DNA from 3 places in the Paenibacillus sp. WLX1005 genome. Region 2 is predicted to be linked to each of the others. Evidence: a T-box and tRNA genes for the amino acid it is inferred to sense, from the RefSeq annotation. Region 2 holds a T-box; the other regions hold tRNA genes.
What was found. The T-box of region 2 lies ahead of ACE3MZ_RS18150 (valine--tRNA ligase). A T-box ahead of a tRNA ligase gene usually reads a tRNA of that ligase, here a tRNA-Val.

Region 1 (7,333 bases), 1.5 Mb from region 2:
GCACTCCAAACAGCAGCAAGTCCATGAAAAACTCCTGCGGAATCCCGAACCGTTTGCCTTCACGAATCGCGAATAGCAGACCCATCAGCGCACCAAAGCCCAGAATCAGACCATACCAGTGCACTTCCAGCGATCCAATCGAAAAAGCAATCGGATTAATCAACAATGTCCCCATAACGTAACCTCTCCTTAATCCAGTTCGTCGAGATCTTCAGCAATCGTCTCGGTCAGCTTATGCGTGAATTGGAGAGCTGCATTGTAACCCATCCGCTTCAGACGGAAATTCATCGCCGCTACTTCAATAATAACCGCCAGATTTCGTCCCGGACGTACAGGGATCGTCACCAGAGGCACATCCGTATCGATGATTTTAGTCGTCTCTTCATCCAGACCGATGCGGTCATATTGTTTGTCCTGCTGCCAAGCTTCCAGACGAACAACGAGCGTAATCCGTTTATTGTTGCGGATCGCGCCTGCCCCGAACAGCGTCATCACGTTGATAATACCGACACCACGGATTTCCAGCAGGTGGCGGATCAATTCTGGAGCTGTACCGTGCAGCTGATTATCGGACGTTTGGCGAATCTCTACCGCATCATCCGCAATCAGACGATGTCCACGCTTCACCAGTTCCAGTGCAGTTTCACTTTTACCGATACCGCTGCTGCCTGTAATCAACATACCGACGCCATAAATGTCCACGAGTACGCCATGAATCGTTGCAGTCGGTGCCAGTTTTTTCTCCAGGAAGTTGGTAATGCGACTGGAGAGAATCGTCGTGGCAAGATTGCTGCGCAGAACAGGAAGTCCATGCGCTTCACTTGCTTCCACCAGTTCCTCTGGAATCTCAAGTCCTCGTGTTACCACGATACAAGGAGTCTCTTCGTTACATAGCTTGCTCATACGTTCTGCTTTTTCCTCATGCGTCAGCATTTTGAAGAAAGCCAGTTCTGTGCGTCCAAGGATTTGTACACGCTCAGTTGGATAATACTCAAAATAACCCGCCATCTCCAGACCGGGACGGTTCAGATCATCTACGGTAATGTTTCGTTTTAAGCCAAGTCCCCCGGATACAACCTCAAGCTGGAACATCTGCACTAATTCCGAAACCTTTACATGTTTGGCCATTCTGTTCTTCCTTTCCCTGAGTAGGTCACTTGTCTTGTTAGGAGTGTATTTGTATTGTTGTACATATTGATGCCAATGTACCCATGGTAATGGAAAATGGCAACGAAATCAATCAGAGTGCCGGATTTCGGACGCTGAATGACATCATATTGTTCATTATAGCAATAGAATGACCCATACTAATCATAAATCCACATATGTCACTAATGCAGTAAGCAACCGCACACCGCTTACTCCATACCAGCTCACCTTACTCCATACCAGCTCACCTTACTCCATACCAGCTCACCTTACTCCATACCAGCTCACCTTACTCCATACCAGCTCACCTTACTCCATACCAGCTCACCTTACTCCATACCAGCTCACCTTACTCCATACCAGCTCACCTTACTCCATACCAGCTCACCTTACTCCATACCAGCTCACCTTACTCCATACCAGCTCACCTTACTCCATACCAGCTCACCTTACTCCATACCAGCTCACCTTACTCCATACCAGCTCACCTTACTCCATACCAAAAAGACTGCCAGAACCTGATCGGTTCGGCAGTCTTTTTTTACTTACTATAGTGAGGATTCACCCATTCGGCAAATCGCACATATTATACAGTTGCAGGCTCACTATAGAACAGGTTATCTTCAGAAGCTGGATCGAAGATGTGTACTTTGTTCATATCGATTGCCATAGTTACTGTAGCATTATCGCGTGTAGTGGAACGACCATCAACACGAGCAATAACGGTGTCAGAGCTAATGCCGCTCAGGTACAGCAACGTTTCGTGACCCAGGTTCTCGGAAACGTCCACTTTTGCAGTGAATACACTGTTCGGCGAAGCTTCCAGGAATACTGGCTCTTCGTGAATATCTTCTGGACGAACACCCAGAATTACTTCTTTGCCTGTATACCCTTGATCTTTCAGTACTTGTGCTTTACCGCCCGGAAGATTCAGTTCCAGACCAGCAGCGGAGAATACGGTACCACCATTTTTCTCAGACAGTGTACCACGGATAAAGTTCATAGTCGGGGAACCGATAAAGCCCGCTACGAACATGTTACGAGGATGGTTGTACAGTTCTTCCGGAGAAGCAGCCTGTTGAATGATACCATCTTTCATAACAACGATACGATCACCCATCGTCATTGCTTCGATCTGATCATGCGTTACGTAGATAACAGTCGTTTGCAGACGTTTTGCCAGTTTTGTGATTTCCGCACGCATCTGACCACGCAGTTTCGCATCCAAGTTGGACAGCGGCTCATCCATCAGGAAGACTTGTGGATCACGGACGATCGCACGACCGAGCGCGACACGCTGACGTTGACCACCGGACAGCGCTTTTGGCTTACGATCCAGCAAATGCTCAATATCCAGAATTTTCGCAGCTTCACGCACGCGTTTTTCGATTTCGTCTTTTTTCACCTTACGCAGTTTCAGACCAAACGCCATATTGGAGTATACATCCATATGTGGGTACAAAGCGTAAGATTGGAACACCATCGCGATATCGCGATCTTTTGGAGCTACATCGTTCACGACGCGATCGCCAATGTACAGTTTGCCTTCGGAGATTTCTTCCAAACCTGCGATCATACGAAGTGTTGTCGATTTACCACAACCGGAAGGACCAACTAGCACCAAAAACTCTTTATCTTTAATGTCCAGATTGACATCAACTACTGTTGCTTTATCGGAACCCGGATACTTTTTGAAAATATGCTCTAAGCGTACACCTGCCATAATAAAAAACCTCCCAAAATATAATGTGGTCTTTTTACAGTACTGTTATTCATTCCGCTCACAGCTTTATTGTCTATTATGTATAAGGAAGTCGACAACAAATGGGAGCGACTATCAAATGAAGATAAAAGCAGCAAAGATATCCCGGTTTACTAATTTTGTGGAATCAACTATCACGTTTGCCTTCTACGTTGTCTCCATACATTCAGATCATAGTTTATTATGACCACGTCTGTCTGTAACAAATTAACAAGAAGGTTCCCACAAAATGATTTATTGAACGTTATTTTGAAACCGGTTACTTTATCTGCTTCTATCTTACCCTAATCTGCTCGCCAGCTCTATCGACAAAACCTACAAAAAACATTTCAGCTTTTTGTCACTTTATACAATAGCAGTGTCAACCGCATCAATACCGCATCTTCAAAACGCCGTACATCTAGCTGCGTATCCTGTTTGATCTTGTCCAGTCGATACAATAACGTATTCCGATGAATATACAATTGCTTGGCAGTCTCACTCACATTGCAATCCATTTTGAAAAATGTCTCTAGTGTCGTTACTGTCTCCTCATCACCAAACAAATGTGAATGGTGATCTGCTGATTCCACAAACCGCTGCCGTTCTTCTTCTGGAATACGATACAGCAGACTCTCCAACCGTAACTCCCATGGCAAATGAATATGCTCAGTTACCTGAAACAATCTTCCGAGATGAATAGCCTCTCGAAGCTGTGCCACCGTCTGCGCCAATCCATGAAGCGGATTTAGTGGCAACGTCACGCTAATATGAAAACTTCCAACCCATTCGCTCGCTACCAACTCATACAATCCAAGCGCAAATGCAGTCAGCAAATCTTCCTCTGTATCCTCATTTTCGTCTCCAATATCACGTCCATCTTCTTCATCCTCTATCAATTCATGCTTCGCCAGCACCAACCATTCATTATCTTGCAATGGAATCAATAGCATATCCCGATCAAAATAACTGGATACCAGCTTCTCCAATTGCTTACCATTCAACGTGCCTATCTGCAAACTCTCGGCAAGCAACAGAAAAGGAACCATAACAGAATTCAGCCGTTCCTTGATCACATATTCATCTGGAATCTCCATCGACGAATTACGCAAACTAAGCTGCCTCACCAACCACTGTCCCAATTCACGCGCCTGTTGATCCTTTCCCTGCACAACAGGAGATAACTCCATCGGCTGCAACCCCATGACCGAAGGCAACAAAAGCTCAAGCAGCTGGTAAATACGCTTCATTTCGTCCGAAGCATTCATGTTGGCAGTATCTGTACTTACTACATTACCTTCTGAACCCGCATCATCTGCTACAGCACTATGATGATCTGTTACTACTTCCCATACAACTACTTCACCAGCCTGACGCAACACTGGAATCATCAATGGTAACTCAGTTTGTTCCATATCAATCCCTACAAAAGAACGCTCTCTCTTATCCCACTCTCTTTCATTGAAACGGTGCTCTCCAATACGCAACCCAGTAATCTGCTCAATCCGTTGCCGTAGTTCATTTACATCCATAACGTAAATTCCCTTCTATCCGCAAATTCCACCACTCGCTTTATATTTTTAGGCATCTTATTTCAATAATCTCAAATAATTTATAGTTCTATCTGTAATTCTATTTGTAATTCCACTTGTAGTTTCATCTGTAGTTCTATCCTTGATTCTAGCATTCTGTGATTCTATCATTGTAACTTGTTGCTTTATCTCATCCTCATCTTCTCATATGCAGATCATGTAAACAGCAATCACAACTCATCAGAATCATTTCAGAATTCATTTCATATCAAAATTAATAGTTTTCTACATTATAATAGGTAAAAATACAGAAACCAAAGTTCCATTCTAACAATCACCTTTACCATTGGATAAAATAATTCTCTGAATTCTCTGGCTACATATCATCTTGTTGCGATACGCATAGAACAACTTATCTTATTATCTGATATTTATAACACAAACCTATAACATAAAAAATAATATAAAAACAAAAAAGCATCCTACCAACAAGGTAAGATGCTTTCTTTTAGATGAGCCATGAAGGACTCGAACCTTCGACACCCTGATTAAAAGTCAGGTGCTCTACCAACTGAGCTAATGGCTCTTATAAAAAAACTGGTGGAGGCTGATGGATTCGAACCACCGAACTCGGAGAGAACAGATTTACAGTCTGCTGCGTTTGGCCACTTCGCTAAGCCTCCACAATAAAAGATGGCTCGGGACGGAATCGAACCGCCGACACGAGGATTTTCAGTCCTCTGCTCTACCGACTGAGCTACCGAGCCATACTGTATATTAAGTTAATATACTGTATAGCCATTTCGTCATACTAAATCAAAAATGGCGGAACCGACGGGATTTGAACCCGCGATCTCCTGCGTGACAGGCAGGCATGTTAACCCCTACACCACGGTTCCAGAGAAAAAAATGGTGCCGGCGAGAGGATTTGAACCCCCGACCTACTGATTACAAGTCAGTTGCTCTACCAACTGAGCTACACCGGCACATTATGGTGGAGACTGAGGGGATCGAACCCCCGACCCTCTGCTTGTAAGGCAGATGCTCTCCCAGCTGAGCTAAGTCTCCAAGATATGTATGGTAGCGGCGGAGGGGATCGAACCCCCGACCTCACGGGTATGAACCGTACGCTCTAGCCAGCTGAGCTACACCGCCACGATATTAAAGAACAAATATTTGCCCTAAAATTCTGAATAAACTCAAAATTCTAGTGGCGGAGAGAGAGGGATTCGAACCCTCGCACCGCTTACGCAGTCTAACCCCTTAGCAGAGGGTCCCCTTATAGCCACTTGGGTATCTCTCCAAGAAAATTTTCAAAGTTAATCACCTGAAAACTGAATCCGAAACGATCTCATCGCGTGTCTAGAATCTTGGATAAGCCCTCGACCGATTAGTATTGGTCAGCTCCATGCATTGCTGCACTTCCACCCCCAACCTATCAACCTCGTCGTCTTCAAGGGGTCTTACTAAACTTGGGAAATCTCATCTTGAGGGGGGCTTCACGCTTAGATGCTTTCAGCGCTTATCCCGTCCGCACGTAGCTACCCAGCGATGCTCCTGGCGGAACAACTGGTACACCAGCGGTGCGTCCATCCCGGTCCTCTCGTACTAAGGACAGCTCCTCTCAAATTTCCTACGCCCACGACAGATAGGGACCGAACTGTCTCACGACGTTCTGAACCCAGCTCGCGTACCGCTTTAATGGGCGAACAGCCCAACCCTTGGGACCTACTTCAGCCCCAGGAGGATGCGATGAGCCGACATCGAGGTGCCAAACCTCCCCGTCGATGTGGACTCTTGGGGGAGATAAGCCTGTTATCCCCAGGGTAGCTTTTATCCGTTGAGCGATGGCCCTTCCATGCGGTACCACCGGATCACTAAGCCCGACTTTCGTCCCTGCTCGACTTGTAGGTCTCGCAGTCAAGCTCCCTTTTGCCTTTGCACTCTTCGAATGATTTCCAACCATTCTGAGGGAACCTTAGGGCGCCTCCGTTACATTTTAGGAGGCGACCGCCCCAGTCAAACTGCCCACCTGACACGGTCCCCGTACCGGATCACGGTACTAGGTTAGAACTCAGATGCGATCAGGGTGGTATCCCAACGGCGCCTCCAAGGAAGCTTGCGCTCCCTCTTCCAAGGCTCCCACCTATCCTGTACAAATCGCACCCCAGTTCAATATCAAGCTGCAGTAAAGCTCCATGGGGTCTTTCCGTCTTGTCGCGGGTAACCTGCATCTTCACAGGTATTAAAATTTCACCGGATCTCTCGTTGAGACAGCGCCCAAATCGTTACGCCATTCGTGCGGGTCAGAATTTACCTGACAAGGAATTTCGCTACCTTAGGACCGTTATAGTTACGGCCGCCGTTTACTGGGGCTTCGGTTCATAGCTTCGCCCGAAGACTAACCACTCCCCTTAACCTTCCAGCACCGGGCAGGCGTCAGCCCGTATACTTCGCCTTGCGGCTTCGCACAGACCTGTGTTTTTGCTAAACAGTCGCTTGGGCCTTTTCACTGCGGCCCCCTCGTGCTATTCACACTACCGGGGCACCCCTTCTCCCGAAGTTACGGGGTCATTTTGCCGAGTTCCTTAACGAGAGTTCTTCCGCGCGCCTTAGAATTCTCTTCTCACCTACCTGTGTCGGTTTGCGGTACGGGCACCTGCTTCCTGGCTAGAGGCTTTTCTTGGCAGTGTGAGATCATGACCTTCGCTACTGTAAGTTTCGCTCCCCATCACAGCTTGACCTTAGAGTGTGCGGATTTACCTACACACCAGTCTCACTGCTTAGACAGGCATCCATCAGCCTGCGTCACTACCCTCCTGCGTCACCCCGTTGCTCATAGCGGCTTTCGGTGGTACAGGAATTTCAACCTGTTGTCCGTCGACTACGCCTTTCGGCCTCGCCTTAGGTC
Region 2 (7,333 bases):
AGGGCTTTGAAGCCAATGCGCGTGAAGCTGGTATTCCGCTCACGATCAATCGCGTCGGTTCGATGGTTTGTCCATTCCTGACCGAAGGCCCGGTTACTAACTATGACACAGCAAAAGTCAGCGATATGGATCGATTTAAACGTTATTTTGGCGGTATGCTGAATCAGGGCATCAGCGTAGCACCATCGCCATTTGAAGGCATGTTCGTTTCCGGCGTGCACAGCGATGAAGATATTGAGCAGACGATCGCCGCACATCGCGACGTGATGAAGTCCTTGTAATAGGACTACTCATATATGGATGATTTTTTGCAACATAAACGTTCCACCGCCGATCATTCTGGCGGTATGATTGATCCGCTCACATCAGGTGCAGCGGATCATCCTGTTTCTGCGGTTGCCCGCCCGGAAGCGAGCCGGAATGGAGAATGGTTAGATGTGACGCCCGGTACAGAGTTGGATTTGCAGCAGACAGAGCAGCGTCATCGTCGGATGATGGAATGGCTTGGGCATCATTTTCCGATCAAATTATTAGGGCGATTGCACTCACGCGGCGAGATCAAGGTGGATGGTGACATGATCAGATTGCGGCTGTTTCCAGATAGCGAGTATGGCTTTGCTCCGGATCATCATCATTTCCCAGATGTATTGTTTGAGGATGATTACGTGCTGGTTGTGCACAAGCCTGCCGGTGTAGCTGTTCATCCATCAGATGCACAGGATCAGCGCCGGACGTTGGCAGGTGCAGTCGCTGCTTATTTTGAACATAGCCATCAGCACTGTGCAGTACGTCATGTGCATCGATTGGACGACGATACGACAGGGCCTGTTTTATACGCCAAAAATGAATTTGCCTTGATGCTGCTAGATGAGCAGATGCGCGACAAGGATATCGGTCGCCGCTATGTCGCGCTAGTACAGGGAAAGGTGGATCGACGTCTGCGTGTGATCGACGAGCCGATTGGTAAGGATCGCCATCATAAGCAGCGCCGCCGTGTTTCGCCGGGTGGTCAATCAGCGGTCACGCATGTGGAGCTGATCCATGCGGCGTCATCTGCTAGTCTGGTGCGCTTGACGCTGGAAACAGGACGTACTCACCAGATCCGAGTGCATATGAGTGATGCTGGTCATCCGCTTGTTGGCGATACATTATATGGTGGCAAACCGGGCATATTGTCGCGTCAGGCATTGCATGGCGAGCAACTGGAATTTGTGCATCCATGGACAGGGGAAACGATCGTAGTGCAGGATCACTGGCCGGACGATTTTAAGCAGGCAGCGCAGAAGCTCGGATTGCTGAAATAGTCTGCTTTAGATGAAAGTCCATTTCCAGTTTGATTAAAAGGGAATAGTTTATATTTTCACAAATATTGAAGTGGTTTTAAAGGCATATTTCGATATATTTATAACCCGTGGTGCTAGTTGAAAAATAAAAATAGCCTTTGCCCAGAAAAACGCCCAAAATGAAAGTGACCAAACCCCATTTTGGAAGGTGGATTCCTGTGCAAAGACATCTTTATTGTACACAAAAACCATGCTCGGTACAAAGCCAATTTGTCGCTATTTTGAAAAAAGTTCAGCAGGAATTGCAAGCTTTTGCTCCGTTTCTGACACGAAAAAACCATCATCTACTTCAGCAAAGCGATGCCCATGTCCTGACGCTTCATCTGCTGGGAAAAGCGTTAGGATTCACCTCCGAACGTGCCTGGCATCGCTTTATCCAAGGGAATTTAGGTTCTGTCGTCGAACGTTCTCGGTACAATCGGCGATGCCGAGATCTTCGCTTCGCCCTCAAGTGGTTACGCAAGCGACTCTCTTCGCCGGAGTTCGGCAGCCCCTATTCGATCATCGACAGCCTTCCTCTTCCCTTATGCTACCCGGTTCGTTTAACAAGGGCGCGATGCTTTCGAGGTCTAGCTGACGTTGGTTATTGCGCTTCAAAACAGAGTCATTACTATGGATTCAAGCTACACGTGCAAATCGATTCATTCGGTTTCGTCCAAAGTTACGTCTTGTCGGCCGCTTCGGTTCACGATGTGCAGATGGTAGAAGAGTTGCTTCGCCAGGCGCATTCTGCCCTCGTTCTTGGAGACAAAGGATACCTCAGTCACTCTTTACATGTTCATTTGGAACAAAACTTTGGTACCCTCCTTTGTGTACCCACTCGTTCAAACAGCAAAAAACAACGGTGGACGCCAGCCTTTACACGCTGGATGCGAAGAAAACGCAAACAAATTGAAACTTTATTTTCCATTTTAGTGACTCGTTTTGCTCTTTCTTCGATTCGTTCGAAGAGTCCATCCGGATTCGAAACAAATTTAGATGGACTTTTGCTAGCCTATACACTTTGGAAAATAGGAGTCATTCAAGATTAATTTTAACTAGCACCACGGGTATTTATAACAAAAATGAACACCCACTTTTGATTGCACAGCATCAAGAAGGGATGTTCATTTTTTGTATATATTGAAAACGATAAATAATGATGAATATATAACTTATAAGGAATTCTTAATCGAGTAATTTTTTGAATAGTTTTTTTTATTATTCACGTTTTAATAATGTATCTTCTACGATATCTATTCCAAGGGCAGTAATGAAAAGTGAAATTTCATCTGGAAAGTCTTCAGGGAAAGCAGTATCGTTCATTTCGATCCACTTTTTATCTTGTAAATACATAAGTGCTCGGTGTATTTCACTATTAGGTTGTCCATAAATTTCTTGTTTTGTACCACGCATTGATATATTGAGTCTAGTTGTGAAATATTTCCAGTATAATTGTTCTAAAAACAACCATCTCAGCTTTTTCTGTTCCGTAACGAATGCTTTACGATTTAATATAAAAAACAACTCCTTTCATAGACTAATATGAAATAATGAAAAAAATTTTACATGTGTCATAAAATTATAATAGATTATTTAAGATGTTAAAATATGATCTTCTACATAATCAATACCGATTGCTGTAATAGTCAACACCAATTTTTCTTCTCTTGGATCGGGTGGGTTCTCAATGACATCAATGTCAATCAGTCCTTTTTCGCGTAGATAAGCGACAGCAAGATGCTCATCTGTAAGGATTTTTCCATAAATTTCTTTTGTAGTACCAATGAGTGATTGGGACGGTTCAAACCATTTCCAGTACAATTGTTCTAATATAGTCAATCGTCCTTGTTGTCTATCTTTTATGATTTTTTTAATATCCACATAGATCCTCCTTAAAATCAAATAAATATACCTGCTCTTGATATTGTATCAAGAGCAGGTATGTAAAATTATAGTGAATTAAAAATAGTTAACAGTATTGGATACACAGCCAGCACTTTCTCCACCTGTTGTAGTTCTGAAAAGACCAGTCAGTTTAACACGATATGTTCCTTCTTTAGTAGGGTGGTATTCTACTTGATTTTCTGCGAAAGAACCTTGTCCTCCTGGATATTCAAAAGAGATTGTTTTTATGTTTGTCCAATTCTGGTCAAACGCATTCTTTTTGTATTGAATAGTAGCTGTAACCTCTACACGCGTAATTTTTGCTCCAGGACGATTATATCTCCAATCAAAGAGTAATTCATCTCCTGACCGATATCCATTAGCATAAAAGGTTGAAGAAGATTGAGCATTGGATTGAAGGCTTCCCGGTGAAACTATCGTAGGTGGTAATGAAAGCGAATCGCTTATGTAGGTATCTTGCTGTACAGTAGATGGAGTGGCATGTGTAAAATCGATAGGAAGCAACGACAATAACAAAACAAGAGACAATAACACACGAATCAGATATTTCATTTCTTCTAACAGCTCATTTTCGTTTGATATGATTGTATTTTAATTCATGACATGTAAAAAAATCAAGAATTTTCCTAGACTCAATACCATCAAGAAATTGAATAGTACATCTACTTTGCGACACCGCGCCAATCGTGCGGATGTCAGCTTTTTTTATTGACTTTCCTACGTGCACAAGTTATGATAATCAACGAAATATTTTCACGAAAGCAACACCATAATACAGACTGTGAACGGAAATAGTAGACATGATCGACCTAAAGAGAGTAGAGCTGCTGCGCTGAGAGGTTCTACAGGATACGGGATGTCGAAGTCGTCCGGGAGTCGTTTATTTGAATACCGTATGTGCTTGATTGTCATTCAAGTACTAGCCATTGTTGCAGCGGGACTAGAATAAACCGGTAGCAGCCGTTATCTGTCTTCGAGTGTCGTTATCTGAGGTGCATTTCTAAATGGAAATCACAAAGCAATACGGGTAACGAAACAAAGGTGGTACCACGAGAGCAAAGCCTTTCGTCCTTTGAGACGAAGGGCTTTTTTTATTTTCCGGCATAGTTGTACATGCCGCCTGTTCTGATATTGATGATGAAGATGGAGGGATCTGCATGACAGAACCAAACACTAACCCGGCAACGACCGAGATGCCAACAACCTATGACCCCAAATCGGCCGAGCGCAAATGGTACGATTATTGGATGAACAATGGCTATTTCAAAGCGGGCCAGCGCCCGGATGCGCAGCCCTATACGATTGTCATTCCACCGCCTAACGTAACCGGTATGCTGCACATCGGTCACGCACTGGACTTTACTCTGCAAGATATTATGATCCGTACCAAACGGATGCAAGGATACGATGCACTATGGTTGCCAGGCTCTGACCACGCTGGTATCGCGACGCAGACCAAAGTAGAGCAAAATCTGCGCGCCGAAGGCATTACCCGTCATGATCTTGGTCGTGAGAAATTCGTGGACAAAGTATGGGAATGGAAAGATAAATACGCGCAAACGATTCACGAGCAATGGGCGAAAATGGGTTTCTCCCTCGACTATTCCCGCGAACGCTTCACCTTGGACGAAGGATTGTCCAAAGCGGTTCGCCAAGTGTTTGTAACCCTGTATGAAAAAGACCTAATCTATCGCGGCAAACGCATTATCAACTGGGACCCGCAGGCTCGTACTGCTCTGTCTGATATCGAGGTTGAATACAAAGAGGTAAACGGTCATCTGTACCATCTGCAATACCCGCTCGAAGACGGCAGTGGCTTCCTTACCGTGGCGACAACGCGTCCTGAAACGATGTTAGGTGATACGGCGGTTGCTGTTCATCCGAAGGATGAGCGCTACAAAGATATGATCGGCAAAATGCTGATTCTGCCAATCGTAAACCGCGCCATTCCAGTAATTGCTGATGATTACGTAGATCGCGAATTTGGTAGCGGTGCGGTGAAAATCACCCCTGCCCACGATCCGAACGACTTTGAAATGGGTCAACGTCATGATCTGCCACAGATCGTTGTAATGGACGAAGGCGGCATCATGAACGAGAACGCTGATCAATATCAAGGTATGGATCGCAGTGACGCACGCAAGCAGATCGTCAAAGATTTGCAAGAAGCAGGCGTACTGATCAATATCGAAGATCACGTACATCAAGTAGGTCACAGTGAGCGTACGGGTGCTGTTGTTGAGCCGTATCTGTCCACGCAATGGTTTGTAAAAATGAAGCCTCTTGCAGATGCTGCTATCGAAGCACAAAAAAGCGGCAACGGCACCAACTTCGTACCGGATCGTTTTGAGAAAACGTATCTGAACTGGATCGAAAATGTACGCGACTGGTGTATTTCCCGTCAGCTGTGGTGGGGACATCGCATCCCGGCATGGTACTGTGAAGAAACAGGCGAGATCATCGTATCAGCTGAAGATCCAAGCGGTTTGCCAGAGCATGCAGGCAAAACGCTGCGTCAGGACGAAGATGTACTGGATACGTGGTTCAGCTCCGCGCTATGGCCATTCTCCACACTCGGCTGGCCGGATCAAACGGACGATCTGAAGCGTTACTACCCGACCGATTTGCTTGTAACGGGCTATGACATTATCTATTTCTGGGTTGCACGTATGATCTTCACCGCACTTGAATTTACCGATGAGATTCCGTTCAAAGATGTACTCATGCACGGGCTTGTACGTGCTTCCGACGGACAGAAAATGTCCAAATCGCTTGGCAACGGCGTAGATCCGCTGGACGTGATTGAGCAATACGGCGCAGATGCAATGCGTTATATGATTTCCACTGGCAGCACGCCGGGACAAGATTTGCGTTTCCGTTGGGAACGTGTAGAACAAGCACGTAACTTTGCCAACAAAATCTGGAACGCCTCCCGTTTTGCATTGATGAATATGGAAGGCTTTACCTTTGAAGAAATCGACCTGACTGGTAAACTCAGCACAGCTGATCGCTGGATTTTGCATCGTCTGAACGAAACATCTCGCGATATTACGCGTCTAATTGATTCGTACGAGTTTGGCGAAACCGGACGTCTGCTGTACAACTTCATCTGGGATGATCTGTGCGACTGGTATATCGAGATTGCCAAGCTGTCGCTGTACGGCGAAGATGCCGCTGCCAAGAAAACGACGCAATCCGTACTGGCTTACGTACTGGATCGTACGATGCGCATGATCCATCCGTTCATGCCGTTCATTTCCGAAGAAATCTGGCAGCATCTGCCGCATGAAGGGGATACGATCACACTTGCGGCTTGGCCGACCTTCGACCCGGCGCTGGAAAATAAAGCAGCCGAGGAAGAAATGACCCTGCTGATCGACATCATCCGTTCTGTACGCAATATCCGTGCCGAAGTGAACGTACCGATGAGCAAAAAGATCGAATTGCTCGTAAAAGCAAACGATAGCAAAACGCTGGATATTATCCAATCCAATGCACACTATATTCAACGCTTCTGTAACACGTCCGAATATGAAGCAGGTCTTGATCTGGCAGCACCGGACAAAGCGATGAGTACCGTAGTAACTGGCGCAGAACTGTATCTGCCGCTAGCAGGGCTGCTGGATATCGCGCAAGAAATCGCCCGTCTGGAAAAAGAAGTGGCGACGCTGAACAGCGAAGTAGAGCGCGTAGAGAAGAAGCTGTCCAATCAAGGCTTCGTATCCAAAGCACCGGCAAAAGTGATCGAGGAAGAACGCGCCAAACAGGCTGACTATTCCGACAAACGCGACAAGGTTCTTGCCCGTATTGCCGAACTGAAAGGTTAAGGGTGATATCGATGGAATATGAATCCGCGGAGGGGCAGTCAGCCCCTCTACATACGTATGAGCAGGCGGTGGAATGGATTAACGGTCTGATTCCGTTTGGCATTCGCCCTGGGCTGGAACGGATTGAAATGTTAATGGAATTGCTGGAACATCCGCATCGCCGACTGAAATTTGTTCATGTCGCTGGTACGAATGGCAAAGGCAGCACCTGCGCCTTTTTGACCAATGTGTTGATCAATTGCGGGTACGATGTAGGAACTTTTACATCGCCGTACA
Region 3 (7,333 bases), 970 kb from region 2:
CCGTCACTTCGCCCGGAATATCCGGCAGCTCCAGATGCTCTGGCAGACGTGCAGGCTGCGGGTTCGGCTCTAGCGAGATTGCTACCGGTTGACCGGTGCCATTCACGATATTCACCTTGCTGTTCGGTCCCAGCTTCAGATTGTTGACCGCAGCCACAACCGTATCCGCCTTCGCCTCAAACAGAACAATCCCAATCTGATGCTGCTCATTCAGATCGAAGATCGGACGCCCAAACGCAAATACCGGCGAATCCTCCATCGTATCAATCAGCGAATGTGAGAACACACCGAGCCACACCATTTTGCCAGTCGATGCATTAATCTGCTTATACCAGTCGGATGAAGCATAATTGGGATCAGTCACAGTCGTATAATTGCCGTAATCGTAGATTTTGCCGTTCTCCCCGATAATATGAATACCGACCAGATCGTCACGGGAAAAATAAATCGCACCCATCATATTCGTAATATTGTGCTGATTCACATACTCTACTTGCGGCGGCAATATCCGTTTCTCCGCCACCAGCCGTACAATATCCGCATTCGTACTGATCGACTTGGACAGACTGTCATAACTGGCGAGAAGCAGATCCAACAGCCCTGCTGTCTGCGATACATTTTTGCGAGCAATCTCGCCTAGCTTATCATGAAACTGCGTCGTCGCCCGGTTATAAAACAACACCGTCACAATCAACAAAATCGCCGTCATACATACCAAGAACAGCACAAACAACCGATGATGAATCGACCGAAACCTGCGCGGCACACCAACCCCTCCCCCATAAACCGCCTACTCAGCACCTAACTGTCACCTTTTCCTTTTCCTTTTCCTTTTCCTTTTTCATTCAACATTCAACATTCAACCTTCAACCTTCAACCTTCAACCTTCAACCTTCAACCTTCAACCTTCAACCTTCAACCTTCAACCTTCAACCTTCAACCTTCAACCTTCAACCTTCAACCTTCAACCTTCAACCTTCAACCTCAATTGTTAAACTGTACACTTCAAAAGTCTACTCTTTTCACACCACTCCACAACTTTATACGCGTACTCTGTTCACGTCACTCCGCGATTACTTTCACAGAAGACTCTCTCACTCATAATCCCAATTCCCGGCTACATCAAGCTACACGACACCGTCTCTTACAAGTCAAACAGCGACAGCAGCGGAAGCTCATTCCCTCTGCTCCGCACCTGTCGCCCACAACCTGTCCCCTCATCTCCAAATCATACCAGACTACATGATATCAGAGGGTTTATTTTACAAAATAATATATAATTGTGCTTACATGAGAACGATACAATCTACAGCACATGCTACGCATAACTTATAACACTTTAACAGCATATACGTACTTCTCCATCTGATCGTCCTTTGAACAATCCTTTCAACAATCTTTCAAAAAACTTCATAATCCAATAATGAACATCCCAGAGTCAAAACCTCAGAGTAAATATCTTAGAGCGAATACTCTAGAGCAAACATTTTAGAACAAACATCTCAGAGCAAACACCTTAAAGCGAATACCTTAAAACGAATACCTTAAAACAAACACCTTAGAGCGATCGTCGATCCACCCAGCGTATTACGTTCAACGTCAACCTACCCTTTAACCGCTCCCGCAACCATACCTTTCGTAATCCGCTCCGACAGGATAAAGTAGATAATAATAACCGGCAACGCACCCATAATCAGAAACGCCCCGATATTACCGTAATTGACCGAATACTGGCTCACAAACGTATACACCCCAAACGGCAGCGTCTTGAGATTCTCTGACGAGATAAACGTCGCCGCCACAATATACTCGTTCCAAATATTAATAAAAGTCAGAATACACACCGTCATTACCGGCGGCATCGAAATCGGCAAAATAATACTGCGAAAAATCCGATATACACTCGCCCCATCGATAAACGCCGATTCCTCAATATCCGTCGGAATTGCTCGCATAAATCCGCTCAGAATAAACACCGCGATCGGAAGCGCAAATGCCGTATACGGAATAATAATCGCCCAGCGTGTATCCAGCAGATGCAGGTTTTTGAAAATAATCATTAGCGGCAGCAGCGTCGCCTGCATCGGAATCATCATTCCTAGCAAAAATAGCAGCATCACATACGGTCCGTACTTCCACTTAAACCGCGAGATCGCATACGCCGTCATCGCACTAAGCAAAATCACCGCAACTAGCGTCACACCCGTCACCAGCACACTGTTGCCCAGATACTTGAGATAACTGCCCGACGTATAGGCTTCCGCATAATTATGCCATTGCGGAATCTTCGGAAACGAAAAGAAACTGCCACTCAAAATCTCTTCATTCGTTTTCAGCGAGTACATGAGCAGCCAGAACAACGGATAGATCTGCGTAACGACCAGAACGGCGAAGAGCAGATAGACAAACCCTTTTTTCACTTTTACCATCGTATATGCTCCTCTCCTCAGGTCACTTTACGTTCAATCCGGTTAAAGATAAAATTAATCACTACCGTAATGATCAGACAGAATACGACCAAGAACGTCGCCACCGCACTGCCGTACCCATATTTCTGGGATAAGAACGACATATTGTACATATGCGTCGCAATCGTATCCGTCGCGTGTGCAGGGCCCCCGCCCGTCATAACCATTACCAGTTCAAACGCTTGCAGCGAGCCGATAAATGCCAGTACAATTGAGATTTTAAAAATAGGCACAATCATCGGAAATGTAATATACCGATCCGCCTTAAATCCTTCCGCACCATCAATTTTCGCTGCTTCATAAATCTCATCGGGAATATTCTGTACCCCAGTAAACTGAATCAACAGATGATATCCAAAATACTGCCACAACGATACAAAATACAGAGCGTACATCGCATACGCTGGCTCTGTTAACCAGCTGTGCGTCCAATTCTCCAATCCCAACTGTACCAGAATCCCGTTCAACATCCCGCCCATCGAAGTCGGATTGTAGATCGTTTTCCACAGCTGACCGAGAATAACGTTCGACAGAATGACAGGTACAAAATAAATCGTCACCAGCCGATTTCCCTTACGCACATACCGATTCAACAAAATCGCAAATAACAGACAAAACGGAATCTCAATCATCGAGAACACCGCATACATCACCGTCCGCTTCACCGACGGCCAAAAGTTATTGTCTGCAAACAACAGCGTATGGAAGTTCGCCAGTCCTACAAATTTCGCGTCCCCAATCCCATTCCAATCCAACGTCGCCGTATAAAAAGAAACCAGAATCGGCACAAACACCGTCCCGATATATAACAACAAACAAGGCAACACAAACACCGCAATCGTCCGCGCTGGCACCTTGAGTACATTCATGGTTGCTCCCCCTCCTTTTTCTATATCCTTGTTAAGCATCATCAGTACTTCTTAAAAATAACAGGGACGCAACCGGCGCCCCTGTCATTTTTTCCACTTGCGCCTATTCATTTTCACTCAACGGATCGCTATCGCATTTTCACTCAACGGATCGCAATCGAAGTCGATAAAGTATGAACTACCAACCTCACCGTTCATCTTTGTAAATCATTTGGCTGATTACTTCTAACTCAAATCCAAAATAAGTATTGCAAGTGACTCTACAGCACTCATTTCCTCAATTCAGATTGAATTCAAGTGCTACCCAATTTTCACTTCACTAGTTCAGATTCGATTCCAGTATCGTCCAACTCTTACCTCATCAATTCGGGTTTGCTTCAAATGCTGCCTGATGCTCCTCAGCCACTTGCTTCGGATCGACCTGCTGTACAAACAGGTTTTGAATACTGCTCAAATGCACCTGCGATACAGCCGGATTCATCGTATTATCAAACGACAAATCGCCGCCTTTGATATTTTTGAACAGATCCAGCACTTCAATCGCCAGTGGAGAGTAACCCGCTGCTTTGAAGTCGCCGTCCACTTTCTGACCAATACCTACCGCATTTTTCAAATCAAACGACACCTTCGGATACTGAGTCGCAAAATACTTCAAGAAATCCTTCGTTTCCGTTAAATGCTCACTATTCGCAGACACTGCAAATGCACTACCCGGCGCTAGCATGTATTGATCTGGATCGCCTTTGCCATTAACCGTCGGGAACTTGAACACTCCCACATCTTTGCCGACTGTAGACGAATCATTCGCCCCCGTCTCCCACGTACCGATAAAGAACATTGCCGCCTGCCCTGTACGGAACATATTACCGCCTGCTGTCGCATCAATCGAAGTTGCACCATCCGGGAATGCTCCCGCCTGTACCAGCTTCTCAAACGCCTCTACCGCTTCAGTAAACGCAGGATCGTTAAACGTCTTCTTGCCATCTGCAACATCCTGCAAGAAGCCCGGCCCACCGTTCGTACGCAGCAAGATGTTCATGAACAAAAATGAACCTGTCCAAGAATCTTTCTCCCCGATCGCAATCGGTGTAATCCCTGCCGCTTTCAGCTTGCCTACATCTTGTAGCAACTCGTCAAATGTAGTCGGTGGTGCAGCAATACCCGCTTTTTCAAACAGCGCCTTGTTGTAATAACCTACCTCGATATTATTCCCATCCGGCAACGCGTATACTTTGTTGTCCTTGCTGTAATAATCGAGCAGGCCCTTTTGATATGTATCACGAAGGCCATCCTGATCGAGAATATCGTCCAACGGTGCCAGCAAACCAGCATCTACATAAGGCTTCATCTGTGCAGCCGGATTCACGATGGTGATATCAGGAATCTCGCGCGAAGCTGCCTGTGTTTTCAATTTCAACTTCTGCTGATCCGTATTGAGTGTATCCAGTGCAATCTCAATATTCGGATGATCCTTCTGATATTGATCCACAATCTGACGAATCATTTTGTACGTCGGTGTCGTTGGATCTGGATAAATATTTTGGAACGTAATCGTCACTTTCTCGCCGCTCGTCCCCGTTCCTGTACTGCTGGCACCTTGACTACCAGAATCGCTATTCCCACAAGCCGCCAATCCCAACGTCAATGCTCCTGCCATTACCAATGATAAAAGTCTGCCTGTCTTTACCACCATCTGTGTTCATCCCCTTTGATGAATATCTGTTTGATTAAACCATGTATAATCGTTTAGCCGAATATCCACATTATCATGTAAACGCTTACTAAGAACAATACAGAAATTCAAGTAATAAGGTTCGTGTTTTTAAGGTGTTTGTAAACTTTGTAAGCAACGATACTCTAAACGAAAGCACCTAAAACCATGAATTTCTACAGCTTCATCTCCCACAACTCTCTATCCCTCTATCCCTCTATCCCTCTATCCCTCTATCCCTCTATCCCTCTATCCCTCTATCCCGAATAAGTTTATCTTCAAAATATCTAATTTCAATACAAATAGCCCATCCTAACCTAAACAAATTAACTCGCAACGCCAAACATTAAATAATAACTGCGTCCCATTAAACAAATGAAAATCGAACAACAACGTACAACAAAAAAGGTCGAAACAAAACAACCCCAAATAAAAAAGCACTTTTATGAGAAAAGAGACTGTGTACACAATCAACAATTCTTCTCATAAAAGTGCTTTTTATTCCGCATTCCTCTATACAATCGGGATGACACGATTTGAACATGCGACCCCCTGGTCCCAAACCAGGTGCTCTACCAAGCTGAGCTACATCCCGTTAAAATAAAATGGCGCGCCCTAAGAGATTCGAACTCCTGACCTTTTGATTCGTAGTCAAACGCTCTATCCAGCTGAGCTAAGGGCGCAAATGGAGCGGACGACGGGAATCGAACCCGCGACCCTCGCCTTGGCAAGGCGATGCTCTACCGCTGAGCCACGTCCGCGTCTTGCTTGTACTTCTCAGTCCATTTCCTCTTTTCGTCCGAAAACCAAAAGTAAAAATGGCGGAACCGACGGGATTTGAACCCGCGATCTCCTGCGTGACAGGCAGGCATGTTAACCCCTACACCACGGTTCCATCATTGCGGGGACAGGATTTGAACCTGTGACCTTCGGGTTATGAGCCCGACGAGCTACCGGACTGCTCCACCCCGCGTCATTGATAAGAAAATCTAGATGGTGGAGACTGAGGGGATCGAACCCCCGACCCTCTGCTTGTAAGGCAGATGCTCTCCCAGCTGAGCTAAGTCTCCATCTCATGACCCGTAGGGGATTCGAACCCCTGTTACCTCCGTGAAAGGGAGGTGTCTTAACCCCTTGACCAACGGGCCATACTATCAAAATGTAATGCCTAATCCCTATTACGGGCGAAAAAAAATCCCCTAAGGGGAATACGCTTGGCAACGTCCTACTCTCCCAGGACCCTGCGGTCCAAGTACCATCGGCGCTGGAGGGCTTAACGGTCGTGTTCGGGATGGGTACGTGTGGAACCCCTCCGCCATCATCACCAAACGTGCAGATGTGTTGATCACCTGAAAACTGAATCCGAAACGATCCATCGCGTGTCTAGAATCTTGGATAAGCCCTCGACCGATTAGTATTGGTCAGCTCCATGCATTGCTGCACTTCCACCCCCAACCTATCAACCTCGTCGTCTTCAAGGGGTCTTACTAAACTTGGGAAATCTCATCTTGAGGGGGGCTTCACGCTTAGATGCTTTCAGCGCTTATCCCGTCCGCACGTAGCTACCCAGCGATGCTCCTGGCGGAACAACTGGTACACCAGCGGTGCGTCCATCCCGGTCCTCTCGTACTAAGGACAGCTCCTCTCAAATTTCCTACGCCCACGACAGATAGGGACCGAACTGTCTCACGACGTTCTGAACCCAGCTCGCGTACCGCTTTAATGGGCGAACAGCCCAACCCTTGGGACCTACTTCAGCCCCAGGATGCGATGAGCCGACATCGAGGTGCCAAACCTCCCCGTCGATGTGGACTCTTGGGGGAGATAAGCCTGTTATCCCCAGGGTAGCTTTTATCCGTTGAGCGATGGCCCTTCCATGCGGTACCACCGGATCACTAAGCCCGACTTTCGTCCCTGCTCGACTTGTAGGTCTCGCAGTCAAGCTCCCTTTTGCCTTTGCACTCTTCGAATGATTTCCAACCATTCTGAGGGAACCTTAGGGCGCCTCCGTTACATTTTAGGAGGCGACCGCCCCAGTCAAACTGCCCACCTGACACGGTCCCCGTACCGGATCACGGTACTAGGTTAGAACTCAGATGCGATCAGGGTGGTATCCCAACGGCGCCTCCAAGGAAGCTTGCGCTCCCTCTTCCAAGGCTCCCACCTATCCTGTACAAATCGCACCCCAGTTCAATATCAAGCTGCAGTAAAGCTCCATGGGGTCTTTCCGTCTTGTCGCGGGTAACCTGCATCTTCACAGGTATTAAAATTTCACCGGATCTCTC

Region 1: it has a tRNA-Val gene. The T-box ahead of ACE3MZ_RS18150 (valine--tRNA ligase) is inferred to sense a tRNA for this amino acid. The anticodon was not compared.
Region 3: it has a tRNA-Val gene. The T-box ahead of ACE3MZ_RS18150 (valine--tRNA ligase) is inferred to sense a tRNA for this amino acid. The anticodon was not compared.

Annotation. Positions count from the first base shown of each region.
Region 1 is NZ_CP176756.1:132,681-140,013, reverse strand. It holds gene lgt (prolipoprotein diacylglyceryl transferase) at 1-175, opposite strand, end outside; gene hprK (HPr(Ser) kinase/phosphatase) at 190-1,128, opposite strand; gene ACE3MZ_RS00590 (ABC transporter ATP-binding protein) at 1,736-2,872, opposite strand; gene ACE3MZ_RS00585 (PucR family transcriptional regulator) at 3,241-4,422, opposite strand; tRNA gene ACE3MZ_RS00580 (tRNA-Lys) at 4,936-5,008, opposite strand; tRNA gene ACE3MZ_RS00575 (tRNA-Tyr) at 5,021-5,105, opposite strand; tRNA gene ACE3MZ_RS00570 (tRNA-Phe) at 5,117-5,189, opposite strand; tRNA gene ACE3MZ_RS00565 (tRNA-Asp) at 5,246-5,321, opposite strand; tRNA gene ACE3MZ_RS00560 (tRNA-Thr) at 5,333-5,408, opposite strand; tRNA gene ACE3MZ_RS00555 (tRNA-Val) at 5,415-5,490, opposite strand; tRNA gene ACE3MZ_RS00550 (tRNA-Met) at 5,501-5,577, opposite strand; tRNA gene ACE3MZ_RS00545 (tRNA-Ser) at 5,634-5,725, opposite strand; rRNA gene ACE3MZ_RS00540 (23S ribosomal RNA) at 5,793-7,333, opposite strand, start outside.
Region 2 is NZ_CP176756.1:4,243,620-4,250,952, reverse strand. It holds gene hemL (glutamate-1-semialdehyde 2,1-aminomutase) at 1-281, shown strand, start outside; gene ACE3MZ_RS18170 (RluA family pseudouridine synthase) at 297-1,304, shown strand; gene ACE3MZ_RS18165 (IS982 family transposase) at 1,463-2,374, shown strand; gene ACE3MZ_RS18160 (hypothetical protein) at 2,919-3,206, opposite strand; gene ACE3MZ_RS18155 (hypothetical protein) at 3,285-3,782, opposite strand; T-box leader at 4,003-4,306, shown strand; gene ACE3MZ_RS18150 (valine--tRNA ligase) at 4,388-7,057, shown strand; gene ACE3MZ_RS18145 (bifunctional folylpolyglutamate synthase/dihydrofolate synthase) at 7,069-7,333, shown strand, end outside.
Region 3 is NZ_CP176756.1:5,215,981-5,223,313, forward strand. It holds gene ACE3MZ_RS22320 (histidine kinase) at 1-766, opposite strand, end outside; gene ACE3MZ_RS22325 (carbohydrate ABC transporter permease) at 1,605-2,429, opposite strand; gene ACE3MZ_RS22330 (carbohydrate ABC transporter permease) at 2,447-3,337, opposite strand; gene ACE3MZ_RS22335 (extracellular solute-binding protein) at 3,699-5,030, opposite strand; tRNA gene ACE3MZ_RS22340 (tRNA-Pro) at 5,570-5,643, opposite strand; tRNA gene ACE3MZ_RS22345 (tRNA-Arg) at 5,655-5,731, opposite strand; tRNA gene ACE3MZ_RS22350 (tRNA-Gly) at 5,735-5,809, opposite strand; tRNA gene ACE3MZ_RS22355 (tRNA-Asp) at 5,868-5,943, opposite strand; tRNA gene ACE3MZ_RS22360 (tRNA-Met) at 5,948-6,021, opposite strand; tRNA gene ACE3MZ_RS22365 (tRNA-Val) at 6,043-6,118, opposite strand; tRNA gene ACE3MZ_RS22370 (tRNA-Glu) at 6,125-6,196, opposite strand; rRNA gene rrf (5S ribosomal RNA) at 6,261-6,377, opposite strand; rRNA gene ACE3MZ_RS22380 (23S ribosomal RNA) at 6,440-7,333, opposite strand, start outside.